2 regions of the Streptomyces sp. NPDC039465 genome follow, and region 1 is predicted to be linked to the other one. Evidence: riboswitches for the same ligand, from Rfam matches in the RefSeq annotation. Region 1 holds a riboswitch; the other holds the start of a gene.

Region 1 (4,177 bases):
ACCACCGTCGACCGCGATGAAGCCGTACCCCTTCTCCGCGTTGAACCACTTGACGGTGCCCTGAGCCATGCCTAACTCCCCTATTACTGGCCCTTGCGCAGGACCGCACTTCGCGGACCCGGGTCAGACCTCGCCCACCGACAGGAGTGGGCTCGAACGCGTCGACCGCGGCTGAATGTATCTGCCCAACTGCCGTCTGCAACAGGTCAATCGGACGAGAAATCTGAGCGTGGCCGAACGGCGAATTCAGGAGAATTCACTGACTTACGGGGCAAGTCGGGCCAGGCAAAGGGCGCATATGGCGCAGAACGATCGAACACTTTGGCTGCTTCTTATCGCGTGCGAGCGCATTCTCATATGCGGCTGGCACAAGCAGCGGAGGGGACTTCCCCAACTCTACCGCGTTCAACCATGCAGAATTGCCCCCTCCACTTCCGGTGGAGGGGGCAATTCCGTAAATCGGGTCGTTCAGCAGCCGCCGGCGACCGCGGGGATGATCGACACGCCGGCGCCGTCCGGCGTCGCGGTCTCAAGGCCCTGCTCGAAGCGGACGTCGTCGTCGTTGACGTACACGTTCACGAAGCGGCGCAGCTTGCCCTGGTCGTCGAGGACGCGGGCGGCGATGCCGGTGTGGTTCTTCTCCAGGTCCGCGATGACCTCGGCCAGGGTCGCGCCCTCGGCCGGGACCTCGGCCTGGCCGCCGGTGTACGTACGGAGGATGGTGGGGATGCGGACGTTGACGCTCATGCGAGGCCAGCCTCTCGGAAAGAGTCCAGGTTGGGGCGGATGACAGCGGTCATACCCGTCGTCGGGGCCACCGCGTCGAGGGTCTTGAGGCCGTCACCCGTGTTGACGACCACCGTGGTCAGGGACGGGTCGATGGCCCCGGACTCGATCAGCTTCTGCGCGACGCCGAGGGTGGTGCCGCCCGCGGTCTCGGTGAAGATGCCTTCGGTGCGGGCCAGCAGCTTGATCGCGGCCACGATCTGCTCGTCGGTCACGTCCTCGACGGCGCCGCCCGTGCGGCGGCAGATGTCCAGGACGTACGGGCCGTCCGCCGGGTTGCCGATCGCCAGGGACTTGGCGATGGTGTCCGGCTTCTGGGGCCGTACGACGTCGTGGCCGGCCTTGAAGGCGACCGACACCGGCGAGCAGCCCTCCGCCTGGGCGCCGAAGATCTTGTACGGCTTGTCCTCGACCAGGCCCAGCTTGATGAGCTCCTGGAGCCCCTTGTCGATCTTGGTGAGCTGGGAGCCGGAGGCGATCGGGATGACGATCTGGTCCGGGAGCCGCCAGCCGAGCTGCTCGCAGATCTCGTACGCGAGCGTCTTGGAGCCCTCGCCGTAGTACGGGCGCAGGTTGACGTTGACGAAGCCCCAGCCCTCGCCGGCCGGGTCGCCGATGAGCTCGGAGCAGAAGCGGTTCACGTCGTCGTAGTTGCCCTCGATGCCGACGAGCTCGCCGCCGTAGACGGCGGCCATGACGACCTTGCCCTGCTCCAGGTCGTGCGGGATGAACACGCAGGAGCGGAAGCCGGCCCGGGCGGCGGCGGCGCCGACCGCGCCGGCGAGGTTGCCGGTGGAGGAGCAGGAGAGGGTGGTGAAGCCGAAGGCGCGGGCGGCCTCGAGGGCCTGGGCGACGACGCGGTCCTTGAAGGAGTGCGTGGGGTTGCCGGAGTCGTCCTTGACGAAGAGCTTGCCCGGCTCGATGCCCAGTTCGCGGGCGAGGTTGTCGGCCTGGACGAGCTTGGTCCAGCCGGGGTTCAGGTTCGGCTTCTGCGCGACGTCGGCGGGGACGGGCAGCAGGGGGGCGTAGCGCCAGATGTTGTCGGGACCGGCCTCGATGCGCTTGCGGAGGCCTTCGGGGTCGCCGAGGGGGAGGGCGTAGGAGACTTCGAGCGGGCCGAAACACAGCTCGCAGGCGAAGATGGGACCGAGTGGGAACTGCTCGCCGCATTCCCGACAGGAGAGGCCGGAAGCGGGACCGAGATCGACGGTCTGGGTGGCGGAAACAGTCTGTACAGCCATGGAGGCGAGGCCCTTTCTCCTCATCTTTCTCATGACGAACGTCGTCGTGAGACGGATTTGGCACCTTCCCTAGCCGGGAGCCTCGCTGGCGCGTTGTGTCGCGCGACGAGACCGACTGGAGGGTTGCCGGGGCTTCAACGGGCCGTTTCCCTCTGCCCCTCTGGATGAGCGGTATTCGGTTGTGTGGCGCGGGGACCCCGACATGCGACGGCCGTCCGCGTTGTTCAAGACTGTAACCGAACCCCCGGGCGGCTGAGACGGTCGTCCGATCCGCGAGATGGAGATCACGTTGCTGGAAGAGGTGGAGCGCTGGCTCGGTCGGCGGTCCTGGTCGGTGGCCGACCGTCCGCTCGACCGGATCCTGGCGGCGAAGCGCGCCACGACGGTCAGTGTCGTCCTGCCTGCGCTGAACGAGGAGGCGACGGTCGGGGACATCGTGGCCGTGATCCGGCGTGAGCTGATGTCGCCGGCCGTGCCGCTCGTGGACGAGCTGGTGGTGGTCGACTCGGGCTCCACGGACCGTACGGCCGAGGTCGCGGCGGCCGCCGGGGCGCGGGTGGTGGCGCGTGACGCGATACTCCCCCGCATACCCGCCGTGCCGGGCAAGGGCGAGGTGCTGTGGCGGTCGCTGATGGCGACCAGCGGGGACGTCGTCTGTTTCGTGGACGCGGATCTCAGGGATTTCTCGGCGGACTTCGTCTCGGGGATCGTGGGCCCGCTGCTCACCGACCCGGACGTGGACTTCGTGAAGGCGATGTACGACCGTCCGCTCGGTACTGAATTCGATGGGCTCGCCTCCGGCAAGACCCCTGGTCAGGGCGGGCGGGTGACCGAGCTGGTGGCCCGGCCGCTGCTCAATCTGCACTGGCCGCAGCTGGCCGGCTTCGTGCAGCCGCTGGGCGGGGAGTACGCGGCGCGGCGCTCGCTGCTTGAGCGGCTGCCGTTCCCGGTGGGGTACGGGGTGGAGCTGGGTCTGCTGGTGGACGCGTTGCACACGGTGGGGCTGGACGCGTTGGCGCAGGTGGATGTGGGGGTGCGCAAGCACCGGCACCAGGGCGGGCAGGCGCTGGGGCGGATGGCGGCGGCGATCTACCGCACGGCGCAGCTGCGGCTGTCGCGGGGGCATCTGGTGCGGCCGCGGCTGACGCAGTTCGAGCGGGGCGAGGACGGTTTCGTCCCGCGGACGTACGAGGTGGACACGCAGGAGCGGCCTCCGATGATCGAGATCGCGGAGTATCGGCGTCGCAGCGTGGCGTAACCCGTAACGATCATGCGTTTTGCCTACATTTCTTGGCATGGGTATGGATACGGGTTGGAGTGTCGAGGCGCTGTGGCTGCTGGGCGGGGTCGTGCTGACCCTGGCGGCGATCGGGGTGGTCGCTCTGGCGGCGCTCCGGACGCGGCGGCACGATTGAGGAGTGGCACCGGACCTGGTCAAGCCGACCGGTTCCGGTCATGCGTACGTTTGAGCGTTTCCCGAGCGGGCTAGGTTCGGTTCCATGGCCTCAGAGCGCATCGCCCAGGTACTCGTCGCGTCCAACCGCGGCCCGGTCTCGTATGTGCCGCACGACGACGGCACCCTCGAAGCGCGCCGGGGCGGAGGCGGTCTCGTCTCCGGCCTGAGCGCAGTCTCGGCCGAGGACAGCGTGTGGGTGTGCGCGGCGCTCGGCGAGGGGGACCGGGAGGCGGTCCGGCGCGGGGTGTCCGAGCCGGGTGTCCGAATGCTGGGCATCGACCCGGACGTCTTCGCCGCGGCCTACAACGGCATCGCGAACTCGGTGCTGTGGTTCGTCCACCACATGCTGTACCAGACCCCGCTGGAGCCGGTCTTCGACGTGGAGTTCCGCCGGCAGTGGGCGGCGTACGAGGCGTACAACCGCGCCTTCGCGGAGGCGCTCGCGGCGGAGGCGGCGGACGGCGCGTCGGTGCTGGTGCAGGACTACCACCTGGCGCTGGTGCCGGGGCTACTCCGGGACCTGCGCCCGGACCTGCGGATCGGCCACTTCTCGCACACGCCGTGGGCCCCGGCGGAGTACTTCCGGATGCTGCCCGACGACATCGCCGAGCAGCTGCTGCGGGGGATGCTGGGCGCGGACCGTCTCGGCTTCCTGACCCGGCGGTGGGCGGACGCGTTCGCCGCGTGCTGCGAG
Region 2 (4,177 bases), on a different contig from region 1:
GTGAACCCCGCTGGAGGCGACATCGCGGCGGGCCGCTCCTGGCCCTCCGTCCTGGACGGTCTGCTGACCGGGCACGACCTGAGTGCCGAGGACACCGCCTGGGCGATGGACCGGATCCTGCGGGGCGAGGCCACCAACGCCCAGATCGCCGGGTTCGCGGTGGCCCTGCGGGCCAAGGGTGAGACCGTCGAGGAGATCTCCGGTCTCGTACGGACCATGTACGCGCACGCCAACCTCATCGAGGTCCCCGGCCCCTCGGTGGACATCGTCGGCACCGGCGGCGACGGCGCCAAGACCGTCAACATCTCCACCATGTCGGCGATCGTCGTCGCCGGCACGGGCGCCAAGGTCGTCAAGCACGGCAACCGCGCCGCGTCCAGCGCGAGCGGCGCCTCCGACGTCCTGGAGAAGCTCGGCGTCAACCTCCGGCTCACCCCCAAGCGGGTCGCCGAGGTCGCCGAGGAGGCCGGCGTCACCTTCTGCTTCGCGGTGACCTTCCATCCCGCGCTCCGCCATGTCGCCGCGGCCCGCAAGGAACTCGGCATCCGCACCACCTTCAACTTCCTCGGGCCGCTCACCAACCCCGCCCGGGTCAAGGCCCAGGCCACCGGTGTCGCCGACGCCCGGATGGCGCCGATCCTCGCCGGGGTCCTCGCCGAGCGCGGCTCCTCCGCACTGGTCTTCCGCGGCGACGACGGCCTCGACGAGCTGACGACCACCGCCACCTCACACGTATGGGTGGTCCGGGACGGCAGCGTCCGCGAGGAGGCGTTCGACCCGCGGGACGTCGGCATCGACCTGGTCCCCGTCGAGGCGCTGCGCGGCGCCGACGCCTCCTACAACGCCGATGTGGCCCGCCGGCTGCTCGCGGGCGAGACCGGGCCCGTGCGGGACGCGGTCCTGCTCAACTCGGCTGCGGCGCTGGTCGCTTTGGAGCCGACGGACGAGCCGCTCGTGGCGCAGATCAGGGCCGCAATGGCGAAGGCGGCCGAGTCCATCGACTCAGGGGCGGCCCGCCGGGCGCTGGAGCGCTGGGTGACGGCCAGCAACGCGTAGCCTCGCGCGCGGCCCCGTTCCGCCATCCGGAACGGGGTTGCGCGTCGGCGATCACGTGGCATACGTTCTCTTCAGGTCATGAGTGACAGCCATTAAGGCCCCGGCTGGCTGTCCGGCAACCCTCCGTCCGTGGCGGGGTGCCCCGGGTGAAGACCAGGCCGTGGACAGCAAGGTCCACGGCAAGCGCGGACCCCTGCGAAAACCCTGGGGTCCTTGGTCCTCAAGGGAGCAGTCTCGTGAGCAAGCGAATGCGCTAGGGCCCGTCGGCCCCGTTTCCCCACCCTCCACACGGCCTTTCCGTGTGTTGAGGCAACACCCGTATGTGGCACCCCACTTCGCGCTGCCCTGCGGGCCCTTCGCTGCCCATCGTCTGCCGGGAGATACCGCCATGTCCGCGTACCCGAACACCGCTGCCGCCACCGCTGACTCCGCCGCCACCGACTCCGCCGACCCCTGCTGCGCCGCCCCGCTGCCCGTACTCGGCAGCGACGTCACCGTCCCGCTGGTCACCGGCGGCGAGGTCACCTACGCCGCGCTCGACTACGCCGCCAGCGCCCCGGCCCTCCAGCGGGTGTGGGACGACGTCGCCGCCTACGCCCCGTACTACGGCAGCGTGCACCGCGGCGCCGGGTACCTCTCCCAGCTCTCCACCGACCTCTTCGAGAACAGCCGCGCCACCGTCGCCGAGTTCCTCGACTGCCGCCCCGGCGACCAGGTCGTCTTCACCCGCTCGACCACCGACTCGCTGAACCTGCTCGCCCGGATCATTCCCGCCGGTTGCGAGGTCTTCGTCTTCGAGACCGAGCACCACGCCTCGCTGCTGCCGTGGAAGGACGCCCGGGTGACGTACCTGAACGCGCCCCGCACCCCGGGCGAGGCCGTGCGGACGCTGGAGCAGGCGCTCGCCGACCGGGACCCCTACGGCCCCGCGCTGGTCTGCGTCACCGGAGCGAGCAATGTCACCGGTGAACTGTGGCCGGTGAAGGAGCTCGCCCAGGCCGCGCACGCCCACGGCGCCCGGATCGTCCTCGACGCCGCCCAGCTGGCGCCCCACCACCCTGTCTCCGTACGGGAGTTGGACGTCGACTGGGTCGCCTTCTCGGGGCACAAGCTGTACGCGCCGTTCGGCTCCGGCGTCCTCGCCGGACGCGCCGACTGGCTCCAGGACGCCGAGCCGTACCTCGCGGGCGGCGGCGCCTCCCGCAAGGTCGCCCGCCGGGCCGACGGTGGTGTGGACGTGGAGTGGCACACCACCGCGGCCCGGCACGAGGCCGGTTCGCCGAACGTCATCGGTGTGTACGCCATCGCCTCCGCCTGCAAGGCGCTGACCGAGGCCGGTTTCGACACCCTCGTGGCGCGCGAGCAGCACCTGATCGCGACGGTCAGGGAGGGCCTCGCCGAGGTCCCCGAGGTCAAGGTCCTCTCGCTCTTCGGCGACGAAGCCCCGCGCGTCGGTGTCATCTCGTTCGTCGTCGAGGGCTGGAACAGCTCGCACTTCGCCGCCGCGCTCTCGGCCGAGTACGGCATCGGCGTCCGCGACGGCCTCTTCTGCGCCCACCCGCTGGTCCGCACCCTGCTCGGCAGCGACCCGCAGACCCAGGGCGAGTGCGGTGCGCCCGAGGCCGCGCCCGGCGAGAAGTCGCTCAACGCCATCCGGGTCAGTTTCGGCGCGGGCACCCCGGACGAGCACGTGGAGCGGTTCGTCCGGGCGGTCAAGGAGCTCGTCCGGGACGGCGCTCAGTGGAAGTACCGTACGGAGGAAGGGCGTTGCGTGCCCGACCGGGGCTGACGCCGCGACGGCTCAGGACTCCAGGCCGATCGCGAACGCCGCCTCCAGGTCGTGCTGGGAGTAGGTGCGGAACGCCACATGCGTGTCCGTGGCCTCCACGCCCGGGATCTTGCTGATCATGCCCGGGATGACGTCGGCCAGATCGTCATGGCGGGCCACCCGCACCATGGCGATCAGGTCGTACGTACCGGTGACGGAGAACACCTCGCTGACGCTGTCCAGCGCCGCGATGGACTCGGCGATCTCGGGGATGCGGTCCACGCTGGTCTTGATGAGCACGATCGCGGTGATCACGGCTGGCTTTCTCCCTCGGTCGCCGCGGCTGGGACCTTCACTCTAGCCCGCCGGTGGTAGCGCCCCCAGGCGTAGAGGAACCCGGCCCCGAACCCCACCAGGTGCGCCAGATACGCCACCCCCGGCCCGGGCCCCGCGCTGCGGGCCGCCAGCCACTGGAGGACGAACCAGAAGACCAGCACGATCCAGGCGGGGAAACGCAGCGGCAGGAAGAGCAGGAACGGATAGAGGCTGGTCACCCGGGCCCGGGGGAAGAGATACAGGAACGCGCCGAGCACCGCCGAGATCGCCCCGGACGCCCCCACCAGGGTCTGCTCGGAGTGGGCGTGCACCGCCGCGTACACCAGCAGGGCCAGATAGCCGCAGACCACGTAGAAGAGGGCGAACTGCACGGCCCCGAGCCGCTCCTCGGCCATCGCGCCGAAGACGTAGAGAAAGAGCATGTTGCCGAGCAGATGCAGCCAGTTGCCGTGCACGAACAGCGCGGTGAACGGGGTCGGCAGGGCGTCCTGCTGGCCGCCCATGAGCTCGGCCGGGAGCACGCCCCAGCGCCGGAAGTACGCGTCCTGCGCGGCCAGCAGCTCGTCCCCGGTGCCGTACGACGGATTGAAGCCCGAGGCGGGGCCGGCGACGAAGATCAGACAGCAGACGGCGATCACGCCGTAGGTGACCGCCGGCGCGTCTCTCGCGGCCTTGGCCACGCGCCGCCAGTCGATACCGCGCCCGTCGGAGCCTCGCCAGCCGATCATGATCAGATCATGGCGTAAACGGACCGACCGGGACAGAGTGCCTCGCCGCGACATCGGGGACGTCCCCCGGGCTCGGCTCCGCCAGAGCAGGGGGGACGTCCATGGCCGTAGGGTACGAGCAGTACATCCGCAGTTCGACGGCGCACCGCGGCACTCGCACCCGGCACGACGCACGACGAAAGAGGACGGCACGATGACGACGGTTCCCCTGCCGACCGACGAGACCCGCTGGCGCTGCACGCTCTGCGGAAACCTGACACGTTTCGACGTGACCCGCTCGTCCAAGGTG

The links. Region 1 has a riboswitch for S-adenosylmethionine ahead of thrC (threonine synthase). Riboswitches for the same ligand answer to the same signal wherever they lie in the genome.
Region 2: it holds a riboswitch for S-adenosylmethionine, as region 1 does, so the genes downstream of both, ACZ7LT_RS01860 (aminotransferase class V-fold PLP-dependent enzyme) here and thrC (threonine synthase) in region 1, are expected to answer to the same signal.

Annotation. Positions count from the first base shown of each region.
Region 1 covers NZ_JBVKAP010000007.1:488,379-492,555, forward strand. Annotated here, with positions in the region: gene ACZ7LT_RS25050 (cold-shock protein) at 1-69, opposite strand, end outside; gene ACZ7LT_RS25055 (MoaD/ThiS family protein) at 469-747, opposite strand; gene thrC (threonine synthase) at 744-2,060, opposite strand; SAM riboswitch class I at 2,045-2,198, opposite strand; gene ACZ7LT_RS25065 (glucosyl-3-phosphoglycerate synthase) at 2,317-3,285, shown strand; gene ACZ7LT_RS25070 (alpha,alpha-trehalose-phosphate synthase (UDP-forming)) at 3,527-4,177, shown strand, end outside.
Region 2 covers NZ_JBVKAP010000001.1:393,005-397,181, reverse strand. Annotated here, with positions in the region: gene trpD (anthranilate phosphoribosyltransferase) at 1-1,056, shown strand, start outside; SAM riboswitch class IV at 1,131-1,248, shown strand; gene ACZ7LT_RS01860 (aminotransferase class V-fold PLP-dependent enzyme) at 1,445-2,845, shown strand; gene ACZ7LT_RS01855 (Lrp/AsnC family transcriptional regulator) at 2,858-3,139, opposite strand; gene ACZ7LT_RS01850 (rhomboid family intramembrane serine protease) at 3,136-3,888, opposite strand; gene ACZ7LT_RS01845 (hypothetical protein) at 4,082-4,177, shown strand, end outside.